Regions from separate parts of the Pseudarthrobacter sp. J1763 genome, predicted to be linked through region 2. Evidence: riboswitches for the same ligand, from Rfam matches in the RefSeq annotation. Region 2 holds a riboswitch; each other region holds the start of a gene.
The links. Region 2 has a riboswitch for S-adenosylmethionine ahead of ACQQCD_RS08205 (DUF1737 domain-containing protein). Riboswitches for the same ligand answer to the same signal wherever they lie in the genome.
Positions count from the first base shown of each region.

Region 1: linked by a shared signal. The riboswitch ahead of ACQQCD_RS01645 (aminotransferase class V-fold PLP-dependent enzyme) and the one ahead of ACQQCD_RS08205 (DUF1737 domain-containing protein) in region 2 are both predicted to bind S-adenosylmethionine.
Region 3: linked by a shared signal. The riboswitch ahead of ACQQCD_RS02335 (hypothetical protein) and the one ahead of ACQQCD_RS08205 (DUF1737 domain-containing protein) in region 2 are both predicted to bind S-adenosylmethionine.

Region 1 is NZ_JBNPEN010000001.1:340,328-350,160, reverse strand. Features, by position in the region: gene rsgA (ribosome small subunit-dependent GTPase A) at 1-273, shown strand, start outside; gene hisN (histidinol-phosphatase) at 339-1,157, shown strand; SAM riboswitch class IV at 1,272-1,386, shown strand; gene ACQQCD_RS01645 (aminotransferase class V-fold PLP-dependent enzyme) at 1,418-2,818, shown strand; gene ACQQCD_RS01640 (class I SAM-dependent methyltransferase) at 2,868-3,623, shown strand; gene ACQQCD_RS01635 (Nramp family divalent metal transporter) at 3,754-5,022, shown strand; gene ACQQCD_RS01630 (metal-dependent transcriptional regulator) at 5,042-5,794, shown strand; gene ACQQCD_RS01625 (fluoride efflux transporter FluC) at 5,803-6,279, shown strand; gene ACQQCD_RS01620 (fluoride efflux transporter FluC) at 6,276-6,662, shown strand; gene ACQQCD_RS01615 (YrdB family protein) at 6,659-7,048, opposite strand; gene ACQQCD_RS01610 (AMIN-like domain-containing (lipo)protein) at 7,108-7,656, opposite strand; RNA gene ssrA (transfer-messenger RNA) at 7,934-8,302, opposite strand; gene smpB (SsrA-binding protein SmpB) at 8,450-8,923, opposite strand; gene ACQQCD_RS01595 (peptidoglycan DD-metalloendopeptidase family protein) at 8,975-9,833, opposite strand, start outside.
Region 2 is NZ_JBNPEN010000006.1:144,664-154,496, forward strand. Features, by position in the region: gene ACQQCD_RS08195 (class I SAM-dependent methyltransferase) at 1-303, opposite strand, end outside; gene ACQQCD_RS08200 (long-chain-fatty-acid--CoA ligase) at 459-2,039, shown strand; SAM riboswitch class IV at 2,112-2,225, shown strand; partial or broken gene ACQQCD_RS08205 (DUF1737 domain-containing protein) at 2,240-2,467, shown strand; gene ACQQCD_RS08210 (rhodanese-like domain-containing protein) at 2,467-2,874, shown strand; gene ACQQCD_RS08215 (O-succinylhomoserine sulfhydrylase) at 2,878-4,083, shown strand; gene ACQQCD_RS08220 (hypothetical protein) at 4,150-4,707, shown strand; gene ACQQCD_RS08225 (MarR family winged helix-turn-helix transcriptional regulator) at 4,810-5,268, shown strand; gene ACQQCD_RS08230 (MFS transporter) at 5,265-6,521, shown strand; gene ACQQCD_RS08235 (glutamate--cysteine ligase) at 6,541-7,701, opposite strand; gene ACQQCD_RS08240 (UDP-N-acetylglucosamine 1-carboxyvinyltransferase) at 7,798-9,321, opposite strand; gene ACQQCD_RS08245 (energy-coupling factor transporter transmembrane component T family protein) at 9,432-9,833, opposite strand, start outside.
Region 3 is NZ_JBNPEN010000002.1:65,474-75,306, forward strand. Features, by position in the region: gene sucD (succinate--CoA ligase subunit alpha) at 1-743, shown strand, start outside; gene ACQQCD_RS02310 (MarR family winged helix-turn-helix transcriptional regulator) at 897-1,346, opposite strand; gene ACQQCD_RS02315 (MFS transporter) at 1,517-2,725, shown strand; gene ACQQCD_RS02320 (gamma-glutamyl-gamma-aminobutyrate hydrolase family protein) at 2,714-3,484, opposite strand; gene ACQQCD_RS02325 (LOG family protein) at 3,522-4,652, shown strand; gene ACQQCD_RS02330 (VIT1/CCC1 transporter family protein) at 4,681-5,811, opposite strand; gene ACQQCD_RS02335 (hypothetical protein) at 5,924-6,298, opposite strand; SAM riboswitch class IV at 6,311-6,420, opposite strand; partial or broken gene ACQQCD_RS02340 (sodium:solute symporter) at 6,513-8,041, opposite strand; gene ACQQCD_RS02345 (helix-turn-helix domain-containing protein) at 8,279-8,857, shown strand; gene ACQQCD_RS02350 (endonuclease domain-containing protein) at 8,873-9,226, opposite strand; gene ACQQCD_RS02355 (APC family permease) at 9,698-9,833, opposite strand, start outside.

The DNA of each region.
Region 1 (9,833 bases), on a different contig from region 2:
ATCGACACCCCCGGCATCCGCTCCTTTGGTTTGGCTTTGGTTGACCCTGACCGGATCATCCGCGCTTTCCCTGACCTCGAGCCGGGTACCGATTCTTGCGAACGTGGCTGTAAACACAACACCTCGGCTGTAAATTGTGGTCTTGACCCGTGGGTTGCTGAGGGACATGCCGGAGCGGCCGGTGCTGAGCGCCTACTGTCCTTCCGCCGGCTATTGGGTACAGACCCCCGCCAAGAAGCCCGCGAGGGCAAGGAATTGGGCACCGTCAACTAGGCGTTACTTCGCTCCAGAGCTCCCACCTCCCAACCCTCGGGCGGATTTACCGGTAGCGTGGAAACATGACTCTTGCGCCACAAAGCTACAACGATGACCTACGCCTGGCCCACGTTCTTGCTGACTCTGTAGACGCCCAGACCATGGCCCGCTTCAAAGCGCAGGACCTCAATGTTGAGACCAAGCCGGACATGACGCCCGTGACGGACGCTGACAAGGCTGCCGAAGAATCCATTCGCGGCCAACTCTCCCGTTCCCGCCCGCGCGACGCTGTGCTGGGTGAAGAGTTTGGCAGCTCAGGTCATGGGGCACGACGCTGGATTATTGACCCGATCGACGGTACTAAGAACTTCATTCGCGGTGTTCCCGTGTGGGCAACGCTGATTGCCCTTGTTGACGAGGGTGAGCCGGTTGTTGGGGTGGTGAGCGCACCGGCACTGGGCAAACGCTGGTGGGCAGCTCAGGGAATGGGCGCCTATATGGGCCGTTCCTTGGCTTCCGCAACTCGTTTGCGGGTTTCTAATGTCACAGAGCTCTCCGACGCTTCGATGTCTTACTCGAGCCTGAGTGGGTGGAAGGAACGCGGAAATCTCGACGAGTTCCTAGCGTTGACTGAAGACGTATGGCGCACCCGGGCCTACGGAGATTTTTGGTCCTATTGCATGGTCGCCGAAGGTGCAGTGGACATTGCCTGCGAGCCGGAATTGAACCTCTATGACATGGCCGCTTTGGTTCCGATTGTTACTGAGGCCGGTGGGCGTTTTACCTCGCTCGATGGCGCTGATGGCCCCTTTGGCGGCAACGCCTTGGCGACCAACTCGATTCTTCACTCCGAGGTTCTGCACCGTTTGAATCCCGAGTTGGACGACCTCTTGAGTAACTAGCACCTCGAAGAACTGCGGCTCAGGCAAAGCGGGCGTGGAAACACGCTTCACACAACACGTAACATTTCCCGGAGGCTTGAGCTCGCCGGGATGGGTACCTTAGTGTTTTTGGCAGGTCACGAGTGCCAGCGCTAAACCCCGGTTTGCTGGTCGGCAACCCTCCTATCGCGGTGGGGTGCCCCGGGTGACGACCTGGCTGGCAATGAACCGTTGCTGGCAAGCGCGAACCCCTCAGGGGTTCCTCTCCGATGAGGTCACACATGTCTCTTGCTCGCCTGTCCCCCGCCTTCACTGCCGAATACTCTGCTCAGCAGGCTGTTTCTGCAGTTCGCCCGCTTGCTGCAGTCACCGGTGCCGAAATTGTTGCCCCACTGATCCAAGGTGGTGGTGTCCGCTACGCCAACTTGGACTACGGAGCTTCCGCTCCGGCGCTGAGCGTGGTTTCCGCCTACTTGAATGAGATCCTCCCCTATTACGCCAGCGTCCACCGAGGCGCTGGCTATGCCTCGCAGATCAGCACCTCGGTGTACGAAAATGCTCGGAACATTGTGCGTGACTTTGTGGGCGGCCGTCCTGATGACACGGTGATTTTCACCCGGAACACCACCGATTCACTCAACGTCTTAGCCGGCTCCCTACCAAGCGTTCATGGCAGTCCACTCGGCGAAGTTCTCTACTTGGATATTGAGCACCACGCCAATCTGCTCCCTTGGCAACGGTTGCCACACCGCAGCGTAGTGGCGGAGTCAACGATTGAGGCGACTGTCCGGGCCCTGGATGCTGAACTCGCTAACGGCGGGATTTCCTTGCTGGCAGTCACGGGCGCCTCAAATGTCACCGGCGAAGTTCTGCCGCTACAGCGACTAGCCACACTCGCTCACCAGCATGGTGCACGGATTGTTGTGGATGCTGCTCAATTAGCTCCGCACCGCCGAATCAATATTTCGGAACTGGACGTTGACTATCTCGCGTTCTCCGGCCACAAACTGTATGCACCGTTCGGCGCAGGAGTGCTGGTGGGACGCAGCGACTGGCTCGATGAAGGCACCCCGCTTCTTGCCGGTGGCGGTGCCGTCAAGGAAGCTCGGCTGGATTCGGTGACGTGGACTACCGGTCCGGCTCGCCATGAAGCTGGCTCGCCCAACGTTTTGGGTGCAGCAACCTTGGCCCGGGCCACCCAAATTTTGGCCAGTCTCGACGAATCACAGTGGATCGGTCACGAAGCGGCCATCCGTGACCACCTTGTTGAGGGCTTGAGCTCCATTAGCGGGGTGAAGGTTCACAAGATCTTCCCTCAGGATCATCTGGACACCATTGGTGTAGTGAACTTTTCGGTAGAAGGTTACGACGCCGGACTGGTGGCCGCTTACTTATCTGCAGAGCACGGAATTGGGATTCGTGACGGTAAGTTCTGCGCTCACCCCTTGTTGAAGCGGCTTGGGCTGCCAGCTGGATCATTGCGGGCCAGCTTCGGCGTTGGATCCCGCCTTGAGGACGCAGAACGGCTTATCAAGGCTGTGACCGAACTTCGCAGTAGTGGCTTGGGGTGGGACTACGTGATCGACGCTGGTCGTTGGGTTCCTGCCAACGATTCCCGCAACTACCCCGATTGGGCGCCGAATACTCCGGGAACAGCCGGTGCAGCACCCTGCTCGGTCTAAAGTGGAAGCGGTATAAAACTCGCCCCACTTCTTGGAAGGATAGCCACGCGTGATTGGCGGTCCCAAAATCCACCACGAACGTCGCCGTGAGCTCGGCAAGGCCTTCGAAGATGGTGCCGAACACTACAACGAGGTGCGCCCTGGGTACCCGCTTGAGATTGCTCAGTGGCTTGTGCCTGAGGGCGCACGGCGGGCTGCAGACTTGGGCGCCGGGACGGGTAAATTCACTGCCCGCTTAGTGGAGCTTGGACTCGAAGTCAGCGCCGTGGATCCTTCCGATGACATGCTGATGCAGTTGAGGCTGGTCCTGCCCACGGTGTCGTCCTATCTGGGCACTGCAGAATCCACTGGCCTGTCCGCCCAGACATTCCAAGTAGTCACTGTTGCCCAAGCGTGGCACTGGGTTGACCCGCACCTTGCGAGCGAAGAGGTTGCCCGGATTCTGACTCCGGGTGGGGTGTTAGGGCTGGTGTGGAATCAACTGGACACCACCATCCCCTGGGTTCATCGCCTCTCACGGATTATGCATGCTGGTGATGTTCTAAAACCCGACTTTCGGCCCGCCGTCGGATCTGAATTCGCGGCCCTCGAATCTCTCACCATTCATTGGGCGGATCCGCTGACGCCCGTGGGCATCATCGAGCTGGCGAAATCGCGCAGTTTTTATCTCTCTGCCAATGACAAGTCTCGTGAGCGAATGCTGCACAACCTTCACTGGTATCTATATGAGCACTTGGGGTACTCGCCCACAGATTCAGTGCACTTGCCGTACCGCTGCCACGCTTGGCGAACACTCAAGCTCTGAGCGGCACTGGGCATTGCCTTCTTATGTCTGCCCAGCTAAAGTTTCGGTGAATCTAAATATTTTATTAAGGAACATCGAACTAGTGTGCGCTCGCCCTCGATGACGATGGCGACTACAAGGAACATTCACCATGAGTCAGCCATCCCCCACCACTATCTCGGTACAGACGCATCGCGTTTCTCGCCGTGCCCTCCTGGGCCTTTTGGGCCCGGCATTCGTTGCGGCCATCGCGTATGTAGATCCTGGGAATGTGGCGGCTAACCTCACTGCTGGCGCAAAGTACGGCTACCTACTGGTGTGGGTCCTCGTCGCGGCAAATGTGATGGCGATGCTGATCCAATACCAATCAGCGAAACTTGGAATTGTGACCGGGAAGTCGCTACCCGAACTGCTCGGCGAACGCCTTCCGCAAACGGCTCGGCGCGCCTACTGGCTCCAAGCGGAACTCGTTGCCGCCGCTACCGATATCGCCGAAGTTGTTGGTGGGGCGCTAGCCCTATGGCTATTGTTCGGCATTCCACTGCCGCTGGGTGCCTGCATTGTTGGGGTCATCTCCATGATCCTGCTCCTCGCCCAGGGAAATAACCGCCAGCGCTCCTTTGAACTAATCATTGTTTTCCTCCTGGCGATCGTGACAGTAGGTTTTTTGACCGGGTTAGTCTTCAGCCCGCCCGACGCCGGTGGCGTAGTTGCCGGGTTAATCCCGCGCTTCGCGGGCCCGGACACTGTACTGCTAGCCGCGAGCATGTTGGGCGCAACGGTGATGCCACATGCGATCTACGTACATTCGGCGCTGTCCCGAGACCGGCACCGCCCCAGCCCTCACGTCCACGTCCCCCCAGCCGCCGTTGCACGACTTTTGACAGCCACTCGAGTGGACGTTTTAGCCGCATTGGCGCTGGCTGGCGTGGTAAATATTGGCATGCTGCTCTTGGCAGCATCCACCTTGGGTGGTCAAGACGGTACTGATAGCATCCCGGGTGCACACGCTGCGATCGTAGCTAGCTTGGGCCCGGTGGTGGGAGTCATTTTTGCCGTAGGTCTATTGGCTTCCGGACTCGCTTCAACCTCCGTTGGTTGTTACGCCGGCGCCACAATTATGGCTGGGCTACTAAAAATCCGTATTCCGCTTTTGGCCCGCCGAGTGGCAACACTATTGCCTGCGATCGTCCTACTGGCGCTTGGAGTGGATCCCACTTGGGCGCTCGTTTTGAGCCAGGTAGTGCTCAGTTTTGGGATTCCCTTTGTTCTAATTCCACTGATTCGGTTGACGGGAAACGCTGAAATTATGGGCAAATTTGTGGACCGTTGGCCGCTGCGCATTGCTGCCATGACCAGCGCAGCACTCGTAGTGGGGCTCAACGGGGTTCTGTTGTGGCTCACCGTGGTTGGCTCCTAAACCCGGTAGGCTGGAACTCGTGAAGACCCCTGTTACCTCATCCTCAATAGAGGACTACGTGAAGGTCATTTACAGCTACACGGAGTGGCAGGAAAAACCCATCACTTCCTCCCAACTAGCTGTCAGACTAGGGGTGGCCAACTCCTCGGTATCGGAGATGGTGCGCAAACTCAAGGAGCAAGGCCTAGTTGATCACCAGCCTTATAGTGCCGTAACACTGACTCCAGAGGGCCTCCGCTTAGCCTTGGCTATGGTTCGGCGGCACCGTTTGATTGAAACGTTCCTAGTTCAGGAACTTGGTTACAGTTGGGACCAAGTTCATGACGAGGCCGAGCAGCTGGAGCATGCTGTCTCTGACACCTTTATTGACCGGATGGCTGAAAAGCTCGGCAACCCCGCCAGGGACCCCCACGGCGATCCCATCCCAAGCGCCGACGGAACCATCATTGTCCCGCCTGCTCACCAACTGTCCGCGCTCGATGCCGGCCACCTGGGGCAAATCACTCGCATCAGCGACGAGAATCCTGATCTCCTGCGCTACCTTGCCGAAGAATCCATCGCCGTAGACACCAAAATTGAACTAATTGGTCGCCGTCCCTTTGGTGGGCCACTCATGATTGGCATCGGCACTGGTAGGGACCGCCGCGAAATTGATCTTAGCGATAGTATAGGCGCCGCTCTCTGGGTTAGCAGCACCACTGCACATGCTGGCTGCACGCTTTCGGAGGCAATCAGTCCTGCCAGACACTCCGCTGAGAGCACCAAAGCGTGAAGGGCCAAGTGCTGACTGCAGTAGGCGGGCACTCTCGCCGTACTTGGCTCGCCGTCGCCGTAGGTGGCTTCATAGGCACCGAGATACGTTACGGGCTGAGTCTCTTAGAACCGCACACCACCGGAATCCCCTGGATCACCCTGGCCATCAACGTTGGGGGTAGCTTTGTCCTGGCTGTCTTGAGCACGTGGTGGATAGCCCGCCCCGGAACAGCCATGTGGATTCGTGCAGGCATCGGCCCCGGGACCCTAGGCTCGTTCACAACATTTTCCGCTGTGGCCTTGAGTCTGAATACCTTTGCCAGCACGGGGAGGATCGGCTTATTTTTGGGCTATTTGGGGCTTTCACTCGTCCTGGGGTTAGCGGCGGCCGGTGCAGGTTGGATCACAGGGCAACGCATAGGCGCTGGCACAAGCCCTCTAGATTCTGACAACCCAGCCCTGGGCGCCCCAAGCAAAGATCAAATTCCGAGGGGCCGGGCATGAATCCCTTGCTGCTGACTCTCGTGATCGGCTTCGCGGGCACACTTGGGACGCTCGTCCGGTTTGCTCTGGACGGTTACTTCGCGTCCAACCACCCGCATCATCGGCACTGGCCGTGGGCAACGTTCTGGGTCAATGCGGTTGGTTCGTTACTGATCGGCCTAGCGTTTGGGTGGGCTCATTCCGGGCACCTAAGCAGTGGCTGGCAGCTTGTCATCAGCACCGGTTTGGCTGGTGGTCTGACCACGTTTAGCTCATGGACTACTGCAACTGTGCGTCTCATCAGTGAAAAACGCGTTGTGGGTGCCGTGCTGAATGTCGGCGCCAACTTGCTCGTAGGCATCACTGCTGCTGGAGTGGGGATCCTGCTGGGTGAGCTGCTCTAATGCGCCCGCCGGTACAAGTAGAAACCCAAAGCCACATGCACCACAGCCAGAATGGTCATCACCAGCGCCAATACCGGTAGGGAAGCCAAAAGCAGCAACAGTGCCGCGACTAAAAAGAGGCCCAAGGTGGCGACTGGCAGCAGAGGCCAGCTCAACCGTCGTCGTGCTTTAGGTGCCAAGAACCCTCCCCAGACACTGACCACAATCGCCGCGACAACCAGGCCAAGAACAATTCCCCACGGGCCTGGGACCAAACGAATCATTGAGAATCCGAAGGCGGCCAGCATGGCCACTTCGAGGACAAAAGACAGCACCGCATGGAAGACGTCTAGAGGCTTCAACTGCAGAACTAGAGTGTTTCGTTGGCGTCGTCTGCGCTGCTCCACGTCTGGTGTCCCCCTTGGCTTGGGTAAGAATCACGGATATATGAATCCTACCCAAGCGCCTACCAGCGGTGAGCTACATCTATCACCACGCGGCTGCCTGCGCCAGGGCCATCCAAGGTGAAGACCCTAAACGGAAGCCTGGCCCGCACGCCCAGCCCCAAGGTAGTTTGCCCCTCGAAAGAACCAGCAAATGCTACTTGGCGGAACGTTTGGTAGCCCAAGACGCTGGTGAGTTCTTTGCGGTTAATGGGGTTGTACGAGGAAGCCCCCGTTGACGTGTACGCCGGAGCTCTGAGCACAACGTTCAAAAAGGCACCACCCCGCAAAGGAACCACTAGTCCCGATCCTTCTTGGTGCACGGCTGACACGTAGCTCACGGAGTAGCCAGCGCCCTTGCCGGAAATGTCGATCACCAGACGGTCAAAACAGTCATGGTGGCCGGTGCGTACATTCGTTAGGGCAGCGGTAGTTGAATGCTGCTGCGTTTTGGTGAGCGACCCCCAATCCACGCTACAGCTGACCGTTGCTCCGTTTGCCGGAGCCGAGACCACGCCAAGACCACCCGTGAGCAAGACGGCTGCGGCGATGAACCTCCATACTTTTTTCATGATTTCCACCTCACTGAGCGATTAGATAGCGCCAGACTAATCCCGTTCTGAGAACAAGGATCCGGTGGAAAATGGATGCACCAGAATCGTTATGGGTGTTATAAACCGGTGATGCTAAGGCACGAATATCATGCAAGGTCAGAGCGCTAAGGGGATCTTTTATGTTGCAAATTAGCTCGCCTATGGTGCACCCGCTTTCGAAGCGTAGTCCCACCCGTAATCTTCTCTGCGGACACAAAGAAAGCCCCCAGATCAAAAGGATCTGAGGGCTTTCAAAATGTGGAGATGGGGGGAATTGAACCCCCGTCCGATGTGGTGTTGCCAGGGCTTCTCCGGGCGCAGTTTGCGTCGGATTTTCTCGGCCCCGGCCATCCTGCAAACAGGTAGCCGATCCGGGCCCAGTCATCTAAAAGTCCCAGCTACTCCAATGACAAAAGTAACTAGCAGTGGCTATCTTAATGACGCCAGTATCCGGAGCGATAGCATCCCCGGGCTGACGGACTGTCTTACTGCTTAGGCAGCGAGAGCGAAGTCAGTGCGCTTTGATTCGGCACTTATTGGTTTGCAGACAGCGTTTACGAGATAATTCTGCATCCTCGGCCCGCTTCACCTGGCGCGACGAACACCGTCGAAACCGATCATCCCCGTATTTTGTTACCAATACCTGACGTGCACCGAAGTGTCCAGCAGGACTTTTCAGTATAGCGCGGCACAGGGCACCCCGCCACCTCAGCCGGCAGAACGGCGCAGGCCTTGAGGAAACAAACTGCCCTTGGCCTTCCAGCCAGGAATCTTAGCTACCGCGGTTTTTTTCGCGCATGGCGCGCAACGCCTCGCGCTTGTCCTGTTGCTCACGCAGCGTTTGGCGCTTGTCATAGTCCTTTTTACCCCGGGCAATGCCAATCTCAACCTTGGCCCGGCCATCTACGAAGTACAGCTGAAGCGGCACTATCGTAAAACCGGATTCACGAATCTTGTGGCTGATTTTGATGAGCTCTTCGCGATGCAAAAGCAGCTTCCGGCGCCGGCGTGCTGCGTGGTTGGTCCAGCTGCCTTGGTTGTACTCCGGGATGTGGATGCCTTCCATCCACAACTCATCGTTGTAGAAGGTGCAAAAACCATCAACCATTGAGGCATGGCCTTCACGCAAGGACTTCACCTCGGTCCCCATGAGGGCAATACCAGCCTCATAGGTATCAAGAACGTGGTAGTCGTGCCGGGCCTTGCGGTTGGTGGCCACTACCTTCCGGCCACTCTCTCTGGGCACGGTAAAACTCCTTAGAACGAATTGATTCCCACTAGTTTACGCGCAGAAAACCTAGAGCAGGGTCATGGGGTCAGCCGGCGAGCCATTAAGCCACGTCTCGAAGTGGGCATGGCAACCAGTGGAGTTACCTGTGGTGCCCGAATAGGCAATGAGCTGACCTTGGCTGACGCGCATCCCGGGAGAGACCACAACACTGCTGTTGTGGTAGTAAACCGTGGTCAAGGAGTTGCCTTGGACAACTCCGTGCGAGATCATCACCGTGTTGCCGCCACCGTAATTGGTCCAGCCACCCACGGTGACCTCACCAGCCGCTGCAGCGTACACCGGGGTGCCACATGCCGCACCGAAGTCGATACCGGTGTGCATGTATCCACCGGTGCCATAGAAGTCGATGGTGCCAGGCGGTGTTGCGCGCCAACCGAACCCGGAGGTGATGGGAATGTCACCACTGAACGGGTGCCGGAGACCAAAGGCCGACGGCGAACCCTGGCTTGGGGTGTAGGCCGGCGGGGTCGGCGGGGCCGGCGGAGCTGCTTGTCCGGCTTTTGCCGCTGCGGCCTCCGCAGCAGCTTGTGCTGCCGCAGCGGCTGCGGCAGCCTCGGCAGCTTTGCGGCGCTGTTCTGCTTCCCAAGCTTCGCGAAGCTTACGATCGCGTTCCTTGATCTGCGCTGCAACTTCGTTTTGCGCACTTTGAACACTGGCAAGTTTCTTCTGGATGCCAGGTTTAGCAGCTTGAAGTTGGTTGTTCAGCGCGGTGGTGTCTGAAACAAGTTTGTCCACAGCGGCCTTTTTTGACGCTGCATCATCACGCGCTGCCTGCTCACGAGCAAGTGCAGCGTCGGCCTTAGCTTTAAGGTCTTTGATCTCAGCCTCAACGGCAACAAGACGGGCTTGTGAGTTCACGTTGGTG
Region 2 (9,833 bases):
GATCAAATTCGAGGTGCCTAAACGCCACTCCACCGAGGCACCATTCGGCCGGGAAGTAGCCCGGTCCAGCATGGCAGCCGCCGGATCGATTCCGACGACGGTTCGCCCCGGAGCGCTCAGCGTGACGGTCAGGATTCCCGTCCCGCAGCCGAGGTCCGTAATTCTCTCGGCTTTCAGCTTTGCCGCCAACGACCGGAAGTAGTCGTGATCCGGGCCATCGGGGTTGTCGGCGTCGTAAATCGCTGCCAGCAATTCGTCGTTGTAGTCGTCGTAACCGGCAGGCTTCTGGACTTCTCGAGGCATGTACCCACCCTACCTGCGAGTAGCTATCGCCAAACCAACCGGCCCAAACCCCTTGCGCAGGCTTCACTTCTACTTCTAGTCTTGGCCCACCTGAGCAGAAGTTCCTCGCGGATTATTCTGCTCACCTCTCCCAGGATTGAATGAGGCCGAACAGCATGAACCAAGCAGCACAGCCGGGCAAAGACGCCTTCGGCACCATCTCCGTAGCGGCGATCTTGGCGGAATCTGCCAAGCGTTTCCCTCAAGACACAGCACTCGTCGTAGGGGACGAACACACCAGCTTCAGCGAACTATGGGATCAGACCCGTGCCTACGCCGGAGCGTTGCGGGCGCGCGGAATTGGCCCCGGTAGCCGCGTAGCGGTACTCATCCCTAACGTTGCCGACTTTGCCCGCTGTTACTACGCCATTCTGGCCCTGGGCGGCGTGGTTGTCCCGCTCCATGCCCTCCTTAAAGGCCACGAAATTGAGTACGTCCTCCAAGACAGCGGCGCTGAATTGTTGATCTGTGCCGCCCCGCTCTTGGGCGAAGGCGCCAAGGGTGCCCAAGCTGCCGGCGTCGAACTTTTGACGGTTCTGGTTCCGGAAGGCGGCGCCGAAGCGGCACGGGTCGAAGACGAATCCGCCGCTGCCGAACCCATCCCCAGCTACGTCCCGTGCGCCCCCGAAGACACCGCCACCATCCTGTACACCTCCGGCACCACGGGCAAACCCAAAGGCGCGCTCGGCAGCCACTTTGCCTTGGTAGAACAGGTCAACACCTTATTGACCAGCACCTTCGACGTCCGCCGCGGCGACGTGCTTTTCGGCGGCCTACCGCTCTTCCACACCTTCGGCCAGACCTGTGTGCTCAATGCCGGAATCCGCGCCGGAGCAACCATCGTGCTGCTGCCAAAGTTCACCGGAGCCGCCGCCCTAGAAGCCGTCAACCAGCACAAAATCAACGTCTTCTTCGGCGTCCCCACCATGTACATCGCCCTCCTGGAAGCAGCCAAAGAGAACCCAGAACGCCCCACGGCCTTGCGGTACTGCATCTCCGGCGGCGCCTCACTGCCCCTAGCCGTGATGGACCGATTCCGCGAGGTGTATGACTCCGAAATCTACGAAGGATACGGTCTCACCGAGACCTCCCCCGTGGCCAGCTTCAACCACGTTGGGGTCCCGCCGCGCCCCGGAACCGTGGGAACCGCAGTCTGGGGAGTTGACGTAGAGATCGCCCGCCCGGAAGTCACCGACTCGATCGAGCTACTGCCCACCGGCGAACTCGGTGAACTCGTGGTCCGCGGACACAACCTCTTCAAGGGCTACCTCAACCGCCCCGACGCCACCGCCGAGGCCGTGGTGGACGGCTGGTTCCGCACCGGCGACCTTGGCACCAAAGACGAAGAGGGATACCTGCGGATCCTGGACCGCAAAAAAGAAATGATCATCCGCAACGGCTACAACGTGTACCCGCGCGAAGTTGAAGAAGTGTTCAGCGCCCACCCGGACGTTGTGAGCGTGGCGGTTTACGGTGTGGACCACGAAGTTCACGGCCAAGAAATCGCCGCCGCCGTGGTCCTGACACCGGGCAGCACCATTACAAAAAAAGGCTTACTCGAGTACGGGTCAGAACGCCTTGCCGCGTACAAATACCCGCGCGTGATCAAAGTGATGGACGCGTTCCCCACCGGCCCCAGCGGCAAAATCCTCAAGCGCGAGCTAATCGCCCACCACAACGAGGACAAAACGGCGTAACCAACCACAGCGTTACGCAACATAACGACGCCGGGACGTCCCGGCGTCGTTATCGGTGCTATGTTTTTGCTGAGTAATGAGCACCGGTCCCAGGCCCTGACTGACCGGTCGGCAACCCTCCCTTCCGCGGCGGGGTGCCTCAGGTGAATACTCGGCAGGCCGGAACGCGGTCTGCAAGCGCGCAGAAAAGGAGTACCCGGATGTCTGAAATCCTCGCCGAATCCGTACCGGCAACCACCGAGCAAGCCCCCACAGAAAAACTGGCCTACCGTCTGATCACCGGCCCTGACACCCGCGAATTCTGCGAGCGGATCTCCGCGGCCCTTGCCGACGGTTACGAACTGCACGGCAGCCCGTCCGTCACTTTCAACGGCACCTCCGTGATCGCCGCCCAGGCAGTGGTTTTGAAGGAAGCACAGGGCCAGGCATGAGCTACGCTGGCGACCTCACACCCGCCCAGGCGTGGGAAAAACTGCTGGCCGGAGCCGTGCTGGTGGACGTTCGTACCGAGGCGGAATGGGCACACATCGGCATCCCGGAAACCAAGGAAACACCCAACGACGCCCTCTTTATCCAGTGGAACCTCGCCGGTGGCGTGCAGAACCCGGACTTTCTGGATGACTTGCGTGCACAAGCACCAAAGAACGACGACGCCGAACTGATTTTCTTGTGCCGTTCAGGTCAGCGGTCCATCGCCGCAGCCGAGGCAGCTACCGCTGCCGGCTTTAGGTCCTTCAACATACTGGAGGGCTTCGAAGGCGTTCCAGACGCTTATGGGGACCGGATAGTGAACGGCTGGAAGAACAGCGGGCTACCTACCAATTTGGGGCGCTGAATTATGACTTTTAACCCTGACGCCGAATCTTGGAGCCCCACCACCCAGGCGGTGCGTGGAGGTTTGGACCGGACTGGTTTCCAGGAAACTTCCGAGGCGCTGTTCCTGAACTCAGGATTCGTTTACGAGAGCGCGGCCGCAGCTGAGCGGGCGTTCACGGGCGAAGACGAACGCTTTGTGTATTCCCGCTATGGCAATCCCTCCGTGGCCACTTTCCAGGAGCGACTGCGGCTTCTAGAAGGCACCGAGGCATGTTTCGCCACGGCCTCCGGCATGTCTGCTGTGTTCACCGCACTCGGTGCACTGTTGGCCGCCGGGGACCGAGTAGTAGCTTCGCGCTCACTCTTTGGCTCTTGTTTTGTGATCTTGAATGAAATCCTTCCCCGCTGGGGCGTTGAAACAGTATTCGTTGACGGCCCAGATTTGGATCAGTGGAGGGAAGCCCTCTCAGTCCCCACACAAGCAGTCTTTTTTGAATCCCCGTCCAACCCCATGCAAGAAATTGTGGACATTGCCGCGGTTTCACAACTTGCCCACGCGGCGGGGGCCAAAGTTGTGGCGGACAACGTTTTTGCCACGCCTTTACTCCAGCGCTGCGGAGACTTGGGCGCTGACGTCATTGTCTACTCAGGCACCAAGCACATCGACGGTCAAGGACGTGTGATGGGTGGCGCCATTCTGGGCACCAAAGAATTTATTGACGGCCCGGTCAGGAACCTGATGAGGCACACCGGCCCGGCGCTATCCTCCTTCAACGCCTGGGTACTGACCAAGGGGCTGGAGACCATGGATTTGCGGGTCACTCGCTCGTCCTCCACAGCGCTTCGCCTTGCCGAGTGGCTTGAACAGCAGCCGGGTGTGAGCTGGGTGAAGTACCCGCTTTTGAAGTCCCACCCGCAGTACGATCTGGCCGTCAAGCAGATGAAGGCTGGCGGCACGGTGCTGACTTTTGAACTGGCTGAAACTGACGGGCGAACGGCCAAGGAAGCGGCCTTCGCCCTACTGGACGGGCTGCGGATTGTGGATATTTCCAACAACCTGGGCGACTCCAAATCACTCATCACGCATCCGGCCACCACCACTCACCGGGCCATGGGCCCCGAGGGGCGTGCGGCGATTGGATTGAGCGACGGCGTGGTGCGGCTTTCCGTGGGACTCGAAGACCCTGAGGACCTCATCGCCGACTTCGATCGGGCGCTCGCTGCCTAAGGTTCCTTTGTGACGGCCACCTAGCGCGACTTTGGTGTACATTGACTCCACTGTTGAGTGGGGGAAATGATGCGATTCAGGTCCAAAGTTGCGCTGGGATGGTCTGTTGCTGCGATCACTGCCGTGGCGCTTTCTGCGTGCACTTACGACGACGGCTCCACGGCAGCGCCGGGCCCTTCACCGAGCGGTTCTGCGGCTTCGACCAACCCTACGGTAAGCGCCACCCAAACCACTAGCGAGCCAAATACGCCCGCGAGCGACATCTCACTATCGGCCTCGCCCAGTGACAAGTCCCTCGGGTTTTTGGGGCCCACTGAGGGCAGAATGCTGACTGCCGTTCCAGAACGAACCGGCGGCTACGATTCCGGCCCGCTGGAAACAAAGAGCCCTGCCATCCTGATCCGGGCTCTGTGCCAGGGTCCAGGAGATCTGAAAGTGACCCTCAACTCTGAACTGCACGTTGTACTGCCTTGCCGAACAAATGAACCGTACGGCCTATCCTCTGCTTTGGACACTCCTGCTGGCCCGGAATTCTCGGTTCATGTAGAGGCTCCGTCAACCGTCCGCTGGGTCCTAGACGTCTCCGAGCAGCCCGTTTCAGGATCCCCAGCGCCCCCTAAGTAGGGGCCGCGCTATCTAATAACTCCTTGCATTGTTGCGCCTTTAGGAGAATACTTAGCATTGCTACTTAGCCCTGCTAAGTATTAGCGAAACTGCGGAGAACCGATGCCAAGCAATCAAGAACACAGCGCAAAATCAGAGCAGAAAAGCCCCGCCGACACGCTGGCCATTGAGCTCCGGACCGCAGTGATGCGAACCTCCCGGCGGCTTCGCATCGAAGGCACCGGTGACGCTATTACACCCGGCCAGTACACCGTGTTGGCCCATCTTCAAGGCGCCCCACACACCTTGAGTGGACTCGCCGAACTGGAACACGTTCAGGCGCCATCCATGACCCGAATAGTCAACGCTCTCACGGACCAGCAATTTGTGGAGCGGACACCGCACCCCGAGGATCGGCGCCAAATCCTGGTATCCATCACACCAGCCGGTGAAGCTGTGCTTAATGAGGCTCGAAACCAGCGGACGGCATGGCTTGCTCAACGCGTCGCCGGGCTCAGCGAAGAGGACCAGGCAACCCTCAGCCGCGCTGCACACATCATGCAGGAAATGAGCGCCAAATGAAGTCAATGTTCCGCGCTCTTGAAAACCGCAATTACCGCCTCTGGGCTAGCGGTGCACTGGTGTCCAACATCGGCACTTGGATGCAGAGAATCGCACAAGACTGGCTAGTGCTGACGATCCTGACCGACCACTCAGGAACCGCCGTCGGTATTACTTCCGGGCTCCAATTCCTACCCATGCTGCTACTGGGCCCCTACGGCGGGGTCCTTGCTGACCGGTACCGTAAACGCATCATCCTGCTGTGGACACAGACGGCCATGGGCCTCACCGGACTCCTTGTGGGCCTACTGGTTATGACCGGCTCGGCACAGCTCTGGCAGGTCTACCTGGCCGCACTAATCCTAGGCGTGGCAAGCGCAGTGGACGGGCCAGCGCGGCAGGCGTTTGTCTCTGAACTTGTGGAGTCCAAGAATCTAGCCAACGCTGTAGCGCTGAACTCTGCCTCATTCAATACCGCTCGGCTCACTGGCCCAGCCATCGCCGGCGTGCTGATCGCATGGATCGGCACAGGCCCGGTTTTCCTACTCAACGCGGCCAGCTTCGCAGCCGTCATCGTGTCATTGTTGCGCATCCGAATCGCTGACCTCTCACCAGCACCTGCCGTGGTTAGAGGCAAACACCAAGTGCTGGATGGCCTGAGCTACGTGCGTGAACGCCCCGACCTTGTGCTGATTCTGGTGATGGTGGGGATCCTTGGAGCGTTCGGCATGAACTTCCCCGTCACCAACGCCTTGATGTCCACCGAAGAATTTGGCATGGGCCCCGGCGAGTTCGGACTCCTGGGCTCCATTATGGCCGTGGGCACCCTGGCTGGCGCACTTCTCGCGGCCCGCAGATCCGGCCCACGTCTGAGGTTTCTGCTCGGCGGCGCCTTGGCCTTGGGATTCTTCACGCTGATCGCAAGCATCTCCCCCAACTTCTGGGTTTATGCGGTCATCCTGATTCCAGTAGGCCTAGCATCAATCACGTTCCTGAACAGCTGCAACACCAGCATCCAGCTCTCAGCGGACCCACAATTCCGGGGCCGCGTCCTGGCACTGTACTTGGCCGTCCTGCAGGGAGGAACCGCCATCGGCGCCCCACTCATGGGTTGGATCGGCACCGAATTCGGCCCCCGCTGGGCCATCGGAGTTGGCGGCTTAGCGGTTCTTGTGGCTGGAATCGGCGCGCTCATCGCCGTCAACAGGCATAGCGGCCTGACCTGGCGGCAGCAGTTCTACGCCGTCTCATCTAGAAAAAGTCCGAGCTTTTGAAGCCAGTTTCGAAGTCGCTTTAGATCCCGGGAAGGACCCGCTTGAGCTTTGGACTTGGCTCGTTCTCGCGCGAGCGTGAAGCGCCTAGCGGCCCAGCGCCGTCGTGCGTTACACCCACCGCCTTGGCCACCACACCCGCAAACCCGCCGCTGGTCTCAAACGCTTCACGTTGCACGCGCGCACCGTTGCCGCGGGCAAAAATGTCAGCCACGGCCGCGGCAGCCACGTCCCATTCGCCCTGCTCTTGAAGCACCTCGCGTACATGCTCCAGCAAGGAGTCGACGACGGCGCGGGCCGGCTGAGGCGTGAAGGTTTCCGGATGCAGCAGCTCGCCGTCGATCCCGGCACGGCTCGCTTGCCACGACGCCATCTCCAGCAACACCACCGGCGTGCATGCGGGCGCATTTCCGGCCACAGCCGAGCGCGCGGAAGTCTCAACCAAAGCGCGAACCAGCACCGCCAACAAAGCAGCGTCCTCGGCACGGAGACAAATATCTGCCACGCGCACCTCCACGGTCGGCTGGTCCTTAGACACCCGCGCGTCGAAATAAATCATGCCCTGATCCAAGGCGACACCGGTGCCAACCATCCGATCCACCAGGCTGCGGTAATTCTCCAGCGACCCAAAAACCTCGGTGGGCCCCGCCATTGGCCAACGGTTCCAAGCCTGGCTCCGATAGCTCGCGTAACCGGATTCCTTGCCATTCCAGTATGGAGAGTTGGCGCTCAGAGCGACCAACACGGGCAACCATTCGCGCATTCGGTCCAGAATGGCCACACCTTCTTCATCCGATTCCACGGAGGTGTGAACATGGAAACCACAGGTGAGTTGATCGGCGGCCATCAGCCCAAACCTGCGGTTGATTTCAGCGGTCCGCTGCATCGGTGTGGTGTGCGGCTCCGTAGCAACAGGGGACGTTGCCAAGGCTGCGATGCGGGCACCATGGGCGTGCGCTGCGGCATCAGCCATGGCACGGCTCGCCCGGATCTGGCGCAATAACTCGGCGTAATCGGAGCACGGCTCGGTTTGAGTTTCAATCTGCTCAAGCTTGAACTCGGCCGTGAGCCCCTCGCCCTCGGGAGCAGTATCCTCGGCAAGAAGCCGGTCCGCGATGGCCAATGGCACACCCGTTACCGGATCCACAATCAGCAGTTCTTCCTCAACACCAAAAGTACGCATGGGGCCATTCTGCCCTGTTCGGCAGCAGAATCGCTTTAACGCAGTACGCGGCCCGGCGCATGAAAGATCCGCCGGGCCGCATACGAACAATCGACGTCAGTCCTGGAAGTACTCGATCCCGGCGCCGATGCTGTTCAAACGCTCGGCCAGGTCCTCGTAGCCGCGCTCAATCACGTAGATGTTGCGCAGCTCGGAGGTTCCACGAGCTGCCAGCATCGCCAACAAAATGCATGCAGCGGGCCGCAACGCCGGCGGGCAACCAACCTCAGCGGCGCGCCACTTGGTAGGCCCGTTGACGTAAATCCGGTGCGGATCCAGCAACTGAACGTTAGCGCCCAGCTTGTTCAGCTCGGTCAAGTAGATGGCGCGGTTCTCGTAGACCCAGTCATGAATCATGGTCTGACCTGTGGCATTGCCGGCAATCACGGCAAAGAACGGCAGGTTGTCGATGTTCAAACCAGGGAACGGCATCGGGTGGATCTTGTCCACCGCGGCACGCAACTCAGACGGCTTGGTGGTGACATCCACCAAACGGGTGCGGCCGTTACGTGCCACGTACTCCCCGGAAATCTCCAATTCCTGGCCCATGTGTTCGAGCATGTTCAGCTCGATCTCCATAAACTCGATGGGCACCCGGCGGATAGTCACCTCAGAATTGGTGACAATCGCAGCGGTGATCAGGCTCATCGCCTCGATGGGATCCTCGGAGGGGAAGTATTCGATGTCAGCGTTGATGGCCGGGCGGCCGGTGATACGCAGCGTGGTGGTACCGACACCCTCTATCTTGACGCCAAGCATCTCCAAGTAGAAGCAGAGGTCCTGCACCATGTAGTTAGGGCTGGCATTGCGGATAACTGTGGTGCCCTGACGGTGCGCGGCAGCCATAATGGCATTCTCGGTGACAGTGTCGCCACGCTCGGTCAGCACAAAGTTGCGATCATGCGAATCGGCCGGCGGCGCCTGAACCGAGTAGAAACCGGACTTCGCCTCCACCTCAAGGCCAAACTGACGCAAGGCCTGCATGTGAGGTTCCACTGTCCGGGTACCTAGATCGCAACCACCGGCATACGGCAGCTGGTATTCGGCCCGCTCATCCAAAAGAGGGCCCAAAAGCATAATGACGCTGCGCGTGCGGCGAGCGGCAGCCACGTCCATGGAATCCAAGTCCAAGGTGGCGGGGCGGCGAATCTGCAAGTCGTTGGCGTTCAGCCACGTGCACTCCACACCAATACTGGTCAGCACTTCAACAATTCGGTTGACCTCTTCAATACGGGCCAAGCGGCGCAGGATGGTGGTTCCGCGGTTGATCAAGCTAGCGCACAGCAGTGCCACACCCGCGTTTTTGGAGGTATTGACGTCTACGGCACCGGAGAGAGTACGTCCACCCTCAACGCGCAAGTGGGTCATTTGCTGACGGCCCACCTTGACTATGCTGCGGCCAAAAATGTCCTCGAGGCGCTGGATCATTTTCAGGCTGAGGTTTTGCCGCCCGGTTTCCATTCGCGCCACGGCACTTTGGCTAGTCCCCAGCTCTGAAGCCAACTGGCCTTGGGTCCAACCTTTTTCTCCACGAGCATCGCGAAGTAGTGCACCAACGTGTTCAACAGTCTGCTGAGTCATAGCTTAAGAAATATCATCCATGAGTTATTTAAGTCGAATCGACGCGCCGAAGGGCTCCTTTAGTGAGCCCTAAGTCACCTCATGCGATATTTGGCATAACCCAGTGCGGCTTACTGCTGGGTAAATACAAAGTTCCACGTGCCACACACAACGGCCGCGCTCACCGCTGCTAGCGCAATCAACAAGCCACCGCCCAGCACCCAAACGTCCATCCCACTGTACGCCGCAGGCCGTGCCCACGAGCGTTCGCCGGCACCAAAACCGCGCGCCTCCATGGTCACCGCTAGCCGTGACGCCCGCCGGATCGCCTGCACCAGCAACCCAAAACTCTGCCCCAGCTTCGCCTTGATCCGCACCAAGGGATTCCCGGTGGCCCCTACGCCCCGGGCGCGCCGCGCCATCCCAATGGTCTGCCATTCCTGGACCATGATCCCCACGAGCCGCAGCGCAGCCAATGTCCCCAGCACAAAACGGTGTGGCAACTTGGCCTGCTGAGCCAGCGAATCCGCCAA
Region 3 (9,833 bases), on a different contig from region 2:
AACTGCCCGTCTTCGGTAAGGTCTCCGAAGCTATGGCTGAAACCGGTGCTGACGTTTCCATCGTGTTCGTTCCGCCGGCATTCACCAAGGATGCTGTGGTTGAGGCCATTGAGGCTGGAATCGGCCTGGTTGTTGTGATCACCGAGGGTGTTCCGGTGCAGGATTCTGCTGAATTCTGGGCATTGGCACAGTCCAAGGTTGACGCTGACGGCAAGCAGATCACCCGAATCATCGGCCCGAACTGCCCCGGCATCATCACCCCGGGCGAAGCTCTGGTTGGTATCACCCCGGCAAACATCACGGGCAAGGGCCCCATCGGCTTGGTTTCCAAGTCGGGCACCTTGACCTACCAGATGATGTACGAACTTCGTGACCTCGGTTTCTCCACCGCAATCGGCATCGGTGGCGACCCGGTCATCGGCACCACCCACATCGACGCACTCGCTGCGTTCGAGGCGGACCCGGAGACCAAGGCCATCGTGATGATCGGTGAAATCGGTGGCGACGCTGAAGAGCGCGCTGCTGACTACATCAAGGCTCACGTCACCAAGCCGGTTGTTGGCTATGTTGCTGGCTTCACCGCTCCTGAGGGCAAGACCATGGGCCACGCTGGCGCCATCGTTTCCGGTTCCGCAGGTACGGCTCAGGCTAAGAAGGAAGCTCTTGAGGCTGCTGGTGTAAAGGTCGGCAAGACGCCTTCCGAGACCGCCACACTGCTGCGCGAAGTTTACGCAGCTCTCTAAGCATTACCCCCCAACGCGGGGTCACTTACGGCCGGTGTTTGTCCTAAACATGGGCCGTAAGTGACCCCGCGTTGGTTTTAAAACGGACGACGGCGGGTCCGCACCTTTCTTCACCAGGAAGGTGCGGACCCGCCGTCGGGCGTTTAAGCAGTGTTAAGCGTTCGCGTGAAGTAGCGGCAGCGCGTCCACCAGCGCGGCCAGTTCGGGGATCTCTTGGGCGCTGGCGATGGCGCGCTCGAGGGTCTGATCGTGTACCGGGCGGGACTGCTCGAGCAGCTCGATGCCGCTGGCGGTGAGCTCGGTGTAGATGCCGCGACGATCGTCTGCGCATAGGATCCGGGTGAGTAGGCCGCGGTCCTCGAGCCGGTTGACCAGTCGAGTGGTGGCGCTGGCGCTGAGGGCGGTGGCGCGGGCGAGCTGTTGCATACGCATGTGCCATCCGTCCTGCCGGCTGAGCGCGTCCAACACGGTGTACTCCACTACTGAGAGCTTCGCCTCGGCTTGTAGGGAGCGTTCCAGCTCGCCTTCAATCAGGCCGTGCAATGCCGCGAGGGTGCGCCAACCCTGGGCGCGGACCTCTACGGCGTCGTCCTTAATGGCCATTTGTTTTCCTCTCGCGCGTGCTGTTGATGTGCCACCGAGCATTACGGGGAGCACAAAGCAAAGATAGTTGCTTGCGCGTTGTATCTGCTTGTGCAACAATAAATACCGCGCGTGCAACTAAAAGCTTACGTGCCATATCCCATTCCGTACAGTTTTGAAGGAGCACCGCCATGCCTATTGGCCTGATTGCCCTAGCCCTAGGTGGGTTCGGGATCGGACTCACCGAATTTGTGATCATGGGTTTGCTGCCCGAGGTCGCTGCCGACTTCCACGTCAGCGAGGCCACCGCAGGTTGGCTGATCTCCGGATACGCCTTAGCCGTTGTTGTTGGGGCGCTGGGACTAACCGCTGCAGTGACCCGTTTTGAACGCAAGCCCGTTCTCGCCGTGCTGCTGGTGCTGTTTATTGCCGGAAACCTCATCTCCGCCACCGCGGGGGATTACTCCCTGATGATGGTGGGCCGGATCGTCGCGGCACTCTCGCACGGTGCCTTCTTCGGAATCGGGGCGGTGGTTGCAGCGGACATGGTAGCGCCCACCAAAAAAGCCGGCGCAATCGCTATTATGTTCACCGGCCTCACTGCCGCCAACGTGCTGGGCGTGCCGTTCGGAACTATGCTGGGGCAGGCCGCTGGTTGGCGCTCCACGTTCTGGGCCATCACGGTAATTGGTGGTATCGCCTTGGTAGGCATCCTCACGTTGGTCCCCAAAACTGGTCACGGTGACACCACTCCAGGGAGCTTGCGAAGTGAACTCCGTGCCTTCCGCTCCGGTCAGGTCTGGCTCTCCATCATGGTCACCATCCTGGGCTATGGCGGAATGTTCGGTGCGTTCACCTACATCGCCTTCACACTCACCCACGTCTCCGGGTTCGCTGCCTCCGCCGTGCCGTGGTTGCTGATCGTCTTCGGCGTAGGGCTCTTTATTGGCAACACAATCGGCGGCAAGGCTGCTGACCGCAACGTAGACCGCACGCTCGTAGTGGTTCTCGCGGTGCTCGTAGTGGTGCTTGTAGGGTTTGCACTTACCGCGCAGAACCAGGTGCTTACTATCGCCTCGATTGTCCTGATGGGTGGCTTCGGCTTCGCTACAGTTCCGGGCCTGCAGATGCGCGTGATGAAGTACGCCTCGAGCGCGCCCACCCTTGCCTCCGGAGCCAACATCGGAGCCTTCAACGTGGGCAACGCTCTGGGAGCCTGGCTCGGCGGAGTAACAATCACTGCCGGGCTCGGCTACACCTCACCCATCTGGGCTGGTGCCGGAATCACCCTGCTAGGTCTGGTGGTGATGATCTTCGCCGCCGCACAAGCCAAGCGTGCCACCGCCGAAGTTAACCGCACCCCCGCCGTCGCACTCTCAGCGGGAAAGCTACCGCGCTAGCTCGCCGCACCACAACACGAACGCGCGGAACGGCGCGAGGCGGTCCTCGGCGTCGAGTTCGTCAGACTCGGGGTGCCACTGCACTGTCACAACGTTCCGGTCTGGATCTTCGAGACCCTCCACCACACCATCGGGCGCCACTGCGGTAACCAGTAGCCCAGCGCCAACATTTGCCACCGCCTGGTGGTGGCCGGAGGCGATGCGGGCGCTTGTAGCGCCGGAGTACAAGCGGCTCACCAGGGATCCCGGAGTGATGCTGACTTCATGGAAGGCCCAGGCCGTTTCTTGCCCTTCGACGGCCGGGCCCATGCTGTGAACCACGCTGTTCACGGCGGAAGCTGCAGGCCGTGGCAAGTCTTGGATGAGCAAGTCTTGGATGAGCGTGCCGCCGCACAGGACGTTGACCAGTTGGTGCCCGCGGCAGATCCCCAAAAGCGGAACCTTCGCAGCGAGCGCCCGGCGGCCGATGGCAAGGTCCAGTTCGTCTTGCGCGGGGTTAACGTCGTAGCACTCCCGAATCGGCGTTTGCCCGTAGAGCTGCGGGTTGACGTCTCCGCCGCCGGGAAGAACCACACCGTCCAGCGGCTGAGCGTTATAGTCATCCGAGCTGTGCAACAGCACGGGAGACCCGCCTGCGTCGCGAACCAGCTGGACAATAAAGTCGAAAAGTTGGTTAGCTTCCCCAACCCGCGAATCGGCTCCCTCGGCGTCGCTCAGGCGGACAGGGATACCAATGGCAGGTGCGGCAAAACGGTGCATGCTCCATTGTGCATCTTGCGCTGGATAGGGTGGGATTATGTCGCGTCATTCATCGTTGAAACCTAGCCCGCGCTCGCTCGAAGTGGAATCCCTGGCCCACTTTGACCAGCTAGTGGCGGCTGGGGCTAGGTCCATGCATGGTTGGCACGTGCAGTCCCTAGACCTGCAAGAACGATCGGCTGAGCTGAAACGGTTGAACCCGCAGGGGGCCATTTTCTTAGGCTGCAGTTTTGCCACGGGGATGGATGAGTCATTGCGTTCACGGGGAGCACTGCTGTTTCCCAAACTCGGCGGGATCGACTTTGACCCATACCGCGGCACGCTCTACACAGCGGGGGAGTTGTACAACGGAGTCAGTGAACACCCTTACGAGGAAACCCTGGACGCCCGGGTGTACCAGTGGAGTCTGCGAGTGGGGCAGAGGCGGAGTTTGGATGCCACCTTGGCAGCAGCCTTGCACGATCACGCCATTGGTGATGCGCTCGAGGAATTCGTTGAAACCAAGACTCGCCGTGGGGTGGTCGGTGTGATGGGCGGTCATAGCGCGCAACGCGGGAGCGATGACTACGCACAAGCTGCGGAATTGGGCCGGTCACTGGCTCAAGAGGGCTTTTTGGTGGCTACCGGTGGTGGGCCGGGCGCCATGGAAGCGGCGAACCTCGGAGCGTTGATGAGTGCGGGGCCAGACGCTGACCTTCAGGCGGCTTTGAAGTCCTTGGCGCAGGTCCCGAGCTTTCGTCCTTCAATTTCTGCCTGGGCGCGAGCTGCACAAAACGTGGTGAACTCAGTGCCAAGCCCCGTAGCAAGCCTCGGGATTCCCACCTGGTTCTACGGTCATGAGCCGCCGAATCTGTTCGCAAGCGGGATTGCCAAGTACTTCGCCAACTCGATCCGCGAAGCAATCCTCCTCGAGTTGTGCACCGGTGGCATTGTGTTTCTGCCTGGTGCTGCCGGCACGGTTCAAGAGGTTTTCCAGGATGCTTGCGAGAACTATTACGGCACCCCAGAGACCGTCAGGCCCATGGTTTTAGTGGGCCGGACGTATTGGCAAAACAAGGTCCCGGTGTGGCAGCTGCTGAGTTCTCTGGCTGCGGGAAAGCCGATGGAGCGGCACGTCCACTTGGTGGATACTGTAGCAGACGCCGTCGAACTTTTACGCTCCAAATAACCCAACGGAAAGGGAGAGTGAAAGTCTCCTAGCCGATCGTGGCACCAAACAGTAGACCTAAACCGTACGTGGCCCCGGCAGCACCGAGGCCAATCGCCAGTTGGCGCAGTGCCCGGCTGAGTGGGGAGGTACCGGAGAGCAAACCAACGACGGCGCCAGTCACCAACAGTGCCAAGCCCACCAGAACGGCGGCGACGATCAGCGCCGGCATTCCGGCCATCCCAAAGATGAACGGCAAAATCGGGATGATGGCACCGGAAGCGAAGAAGCAGAAGCTTGAGGTGGCAGCGCCCCATGCGGTACCCACAGCCTCGTGTTCGTCCTCAGGCTCAGGCAATTCCGGCTGCAAGGACAAGCTGGGATCGCAGTCGCAGCTCAAAATGCCCAAGCGCTCGGCGGCCCGGTGCTCGGCCGCTTCTTGGCTCATTCCGCGGGCCCGGTAAACCAACACTAGTTCGTTCTGATCCACATCCAGCTGGGGTGCTGCATGGAGGGTGATCTGGGTAGGCCGTGATGCTTCGAGCAATTCGCGCTGAGAACGGACTGAAACAAATTCGCCAGCACCCATGGACAAAGCGCCTGCCAGCAGGCCGGCAACACCACTAAAGAGGACAACTTGGCTGCTCACACCCGTCGCGGCCATACCCATCACCAAGGACAAATTGCTGACCAGGCCGTCATTGGCGCCAAATACAGCTGCGCGGAACGTGCCGGAGAGGCGGTTACGGCCGCGGGTTGCCAAACCACGAACTACTTCCTCGTGAATGGCTTCGTCGGCGGCCATGGCCGGGGTAGCAGCCGGGTCTGTGGCGTAGGGGGAGCGGCCCTCGGCGCGCTGGGCCAAGGCCAAAACGAACACGGATCCAAAGTTCCGGGCCAAGAATCCGAGGAGCTGACTGTTGAGCGAGGCGGCACGCTTCTGCTCAGCATGCTCGCCCAAGAGCTGCTCCCAGTGAGCCTCATGCCGGCCCTCAGCTTCGGCCAAAGCGAGCAAGATTGAGCGCTCTTCGCCTTCGCGGCGCTGGGCCAAATCGCGGTATACGGCCGCTTCGGCGCGCTCGTCGGCGAGGTACTGCCGCCAGCGTTTGATGTCTGCAGAAGTAGCTTCAGTAACTGCTTGCTGGTGGGTTCCGGACTGCTCTTCCGGCGTTGAATTCAACTCGGGCTCCTGGGTTCAATGAAAGGTGGCGCCCCGTTGCGCAACCATCACTGTACCGTTTATCGGCTCGGATTTTGGGCCGGTATTCCTTGCGAAAAAGTTTCGGTAGACCTTAATTTGTGGCTTTCAGAGTGAAGCTCAGAGGTTTCCCACGGCGGTGCCCTATGGCGGCTACACGGACAGTCAGCACAGCGTTCACTTCATCCCAGCCCGGTTGAGCCACAGCATTGTTCAGTGCTCGGGCCAACTCCTTCGGCTCGGCACACCAATACCGTTGAGACCCACTTGAGCGCCAGATGGTGACGGTGCCCAAATTTAGATCCACGGCTGGCAGGACCGGCACCGTGGTGGGCTGGGACGCGGTGTCCGCGGCGTCGTCGTACTTAAGCGATTGCTGAAACTGAACTGGTTCTTGAAACTGAATTGGTTCTTGAAACTGAACTGGTTGCTGCGGGGCTGAATAGCGGTCTGTGGGGGCGGCTGACACGGCCGGATCCTTCCGTTGCTCTTGCCCCGGCCTTCTGGCCGCGGCCGCTTCCTCATCCGAACCACCCGCGAACATGGGGTTGGTCTGTGGTAAGTCGGAGCTTGGCACCACAAGTCTTGAAGCTGCGCACCAGCTTACAACGCACTGCGGCGGTGCCGGAATTTGTGAATCCGGCACCGCCGCAGGAGGTGCTTTTGTTACGTGCTCTGTGCGTCTAAGGAACTGCTACCGGCGTTTTTTCTTCCACAACTGCGCCTGATACACGCTTGTCCCATGCGGCGCGAACAGCCGCGTCAGTGGGCTTAGTCAGGAGTGAGAGAACCACATAAACCAGCAGCGACGCGCCAAGGCCCCAGTAGATGGGATCGTTGGCGTACACGCCATCCTCGCTGGGGATGATGCCAGCGGAGTAGGCAATCAGCAGTGCCAGAGTGAGGACGGAGCCAACAGCCATTGACCATGCAGCGGCGATTCCGGTACCGCGCTTCCACACCAGACCACCTAGGATTGCCACCAGTAGACCGCCCACCAGGATGTCGTAAGCGATGGTCAAAGCCACCACAACATCCTGCGCGGCCATGGAAATCAGCACGGCGATGATGCCCAAAGCAAGGACCCAATAACGGTTGGCTTTGACGTCGTGCTCCGGGTTTTCGGTGTCATTGGTGTTGATGGTTTTCCCAAACCAGCTGGCAACAAAAGGAACAACATCGGCGCGTGCCACGGTTGCTGCGGCAATGAGCGCACCGGACGCAGTGGACATCATGGCGGCAACAGCGGCAGCCATGACCAGACCACCGATCCCGATTGGCAAAATGTTGGTGGCGACCTCGGCGTAAACAACGTCCTTGCCGAGTGCTTTGACGTCAATATTGGGCAGTGCTACCTTGGCGGCCAAGCCGATCAAAGCGCCGGCCACACCGTAGAGAATGCAGTAGATACCGGCAGTGGCGCCGCCCCAACGGGCAACCGCAGGGGTTTTGGCGGTGAACACACGCTGCCAAATGTCCTGACCGATCAACAGACCCAAGGTGTAGACCACAAAGTACGTGATGATGGTCTGGACCCCGATGCCGTCCATCTGGAAGAAGCTCGCGTCAACGCGTTCGCGGATGCCGTTTAGGCCGCCGGCTGCGTTGAGTGTGAACGGGAGCATCAGGAAGAAGATGCCCACGGTTTTGATGATGAACTGAACCTGGTCAGCGAGGGTAATGGACCACATACCGCCGATAGTCGAGTACACCAGCACAATGGCACCGCCCACGGCGATGGCCAGCCAACGTTCCCAGCCGAAGAGAACCACAAAAATGGTGGCGTAGGCGCCCGTAGAAGTTGCGCAGAGCATCAGGGTGTAGGCAAGCATCACAATGCCAGAGGTCTGCGTGGCGCGCTGGCCGTAACGCAGGCTGAGCATTTGGGAAACAGTGTAAATCTTGAGGCGCTGAATGGTGGGGGCGAAGAGCAAGCTCAGCAGCAAAACACCGGCGCCAATGGCGACCACCAGCCACATACCGGAAATACCAAACTTGTAGCCGAGGCCGACGCCACCTACGGTGGATGCGCCTCCCAGTACGACGGCGGCCATGGTGCCTGTGTAGAGCAGGGGACCAAGGCGGCGGCCCGCTACGAGGAAGTCGCTGTTGTTTTGGTGCGGGACTTGCCCCACCAGCCGAACGCCAGCATGGCGAGCAAATATGCCACCACAATAACGATGTTGATGATGTTGCCAGAAGCGGCATTCATGGGGAGCTCCTCAGAGCGTTATATAAGAGGTTGGGGTGGTGACCACGCGGATATTTCCTATGAGGCAACCTTTGTTGCCCGCCACGCTATTATGTGATGGGCCTAACAGTCAATCTCGTGACATAACAAGTGAGCTTTGAAGGCACGCCTTAGGATGGCTCCAGTGACCTGGGCAGGCTCTGGCTGGAACAACGGTGTTTGGCCGAGGCTGCGCGAACCAGCGGTGAAAGGTTTTTGATGAAGGCATTGCCCGTAGAACCCAGCAGTACCCCCGTGGCGATCGGCTCCCGGATTAGGGCCGCCCGCCAATCCCAGCGCCTGACCATCGAACAAGTTGCTGCCGCCACTGGCTTGACCAAAGGATTTCTCAGCAGGGTGGAACGTGACCTGACTTCGCCGTCGGTAGCTTCCTTGGTGACCTTGTGCCAGGTGCTATCCGTTTCCGTGGGGGATCTATTTGCCGCTCCGGAAACTCATTTGACCCGCAATGGCGATGGTCCGCGGATCTCACTCGGTGGCGAGGGAATTGTTGAGCGGCTGCTCACTGCCCGTTCTGAACGCCGCGTCCAGGTCCTCCAAGGTGTTATTGCCCCGCGCGGTAAAGGCGAAAGCGAACTGTATGCCGTGGACTGCGATGTTGATGTCCTGCATGTTGTTCGAGGCAAACTGAGCCTGATCATGACCAATGAACGTTATGAACTTTCCGCCGGGGACACCTTGTCATTTCCCGGGCGTGAGCCCCACAGCTGGGAAAACCCGGGCAGCGAAGAAACCGAAGTCCTCTGGATTCTTGTACCGGCCGCAACGGGGCAGTAATACTCCCGTTTGCCCTCACCGCCCCTGCGCCCGCAGAACCTGCTGAATCTGGGCAATAACCTCGGTTGGTCGGGCCCAAATGTCCTCCGGCATGTACCGGAGGACCCTAAAACCGTGGCTCGTTGAGGCGTTGTTGCGTTGAAGGTCCTTGCGCATGGACTGCCGGCTCGAATGATACTGGAACCCATCCACTTCCACGATGGACTCGGCGCGCATATCCAGCTCCCGCAATTGTTGCAACGCCGGGGCCGAGCATGAGCCCTTCAACTCTTGGGTCAGTAATTCAAGGGGCACACCGCAAAGACGAATAGCTGAGGTGGCGAGGGCAGTTGAGGCGGGGATAGGTAGGCACGTGAGTGCATGGATCACCGCATCCTCAACTGCTGCCAGCGGAAGTAAGCCTTCCGCGTCGAATCGGACGGTCCGATGCCGAACAAACCCAGAGCCGTGGCCGTGGTTGCATCCCAAATGGAGCTGTGTGGGCGGGTTGCGTATCCACAGGCCGTAGTGACTTGCGGCGCTGGCACATGTTAACCACGCGTTGTTGATGACAGCCGTTTGGAGATCAGCTGGCGCGTCCTTGCTACACCACCATGTTTTTTGAGTGCTACTACGGGGTCCATTCAACGAGTTCACGCGATGCGGGCTTCCAAAGCTACGGCTCAGGTGCTCTATGTGGACAAGTTTTCCCAGATTCCTTGGCCTTCCAGCCCAGTTGCTCGGGAAAATCTTGATGCGCTCGCCGCAGGATCCCCGGAATGTGGGGGTTTTGTGGGGCCGGCGTGGGCGGGAAGGCGAGTAACTGGGCTGGAAGACCTAGCAAGGGAGCGCGAAGCCGCCCTAGCCGACGTGCACCCAGGGGCGGCGGGTGATATCGGGTTCCGCTTCGCGCAGCACTTCCCGAGTTACGGGGGCAATTTCGCCGTCGCCGAAGAGCAAAAAGCGGCTCAGATTGGCGATGGGATTTCCCTCGGTC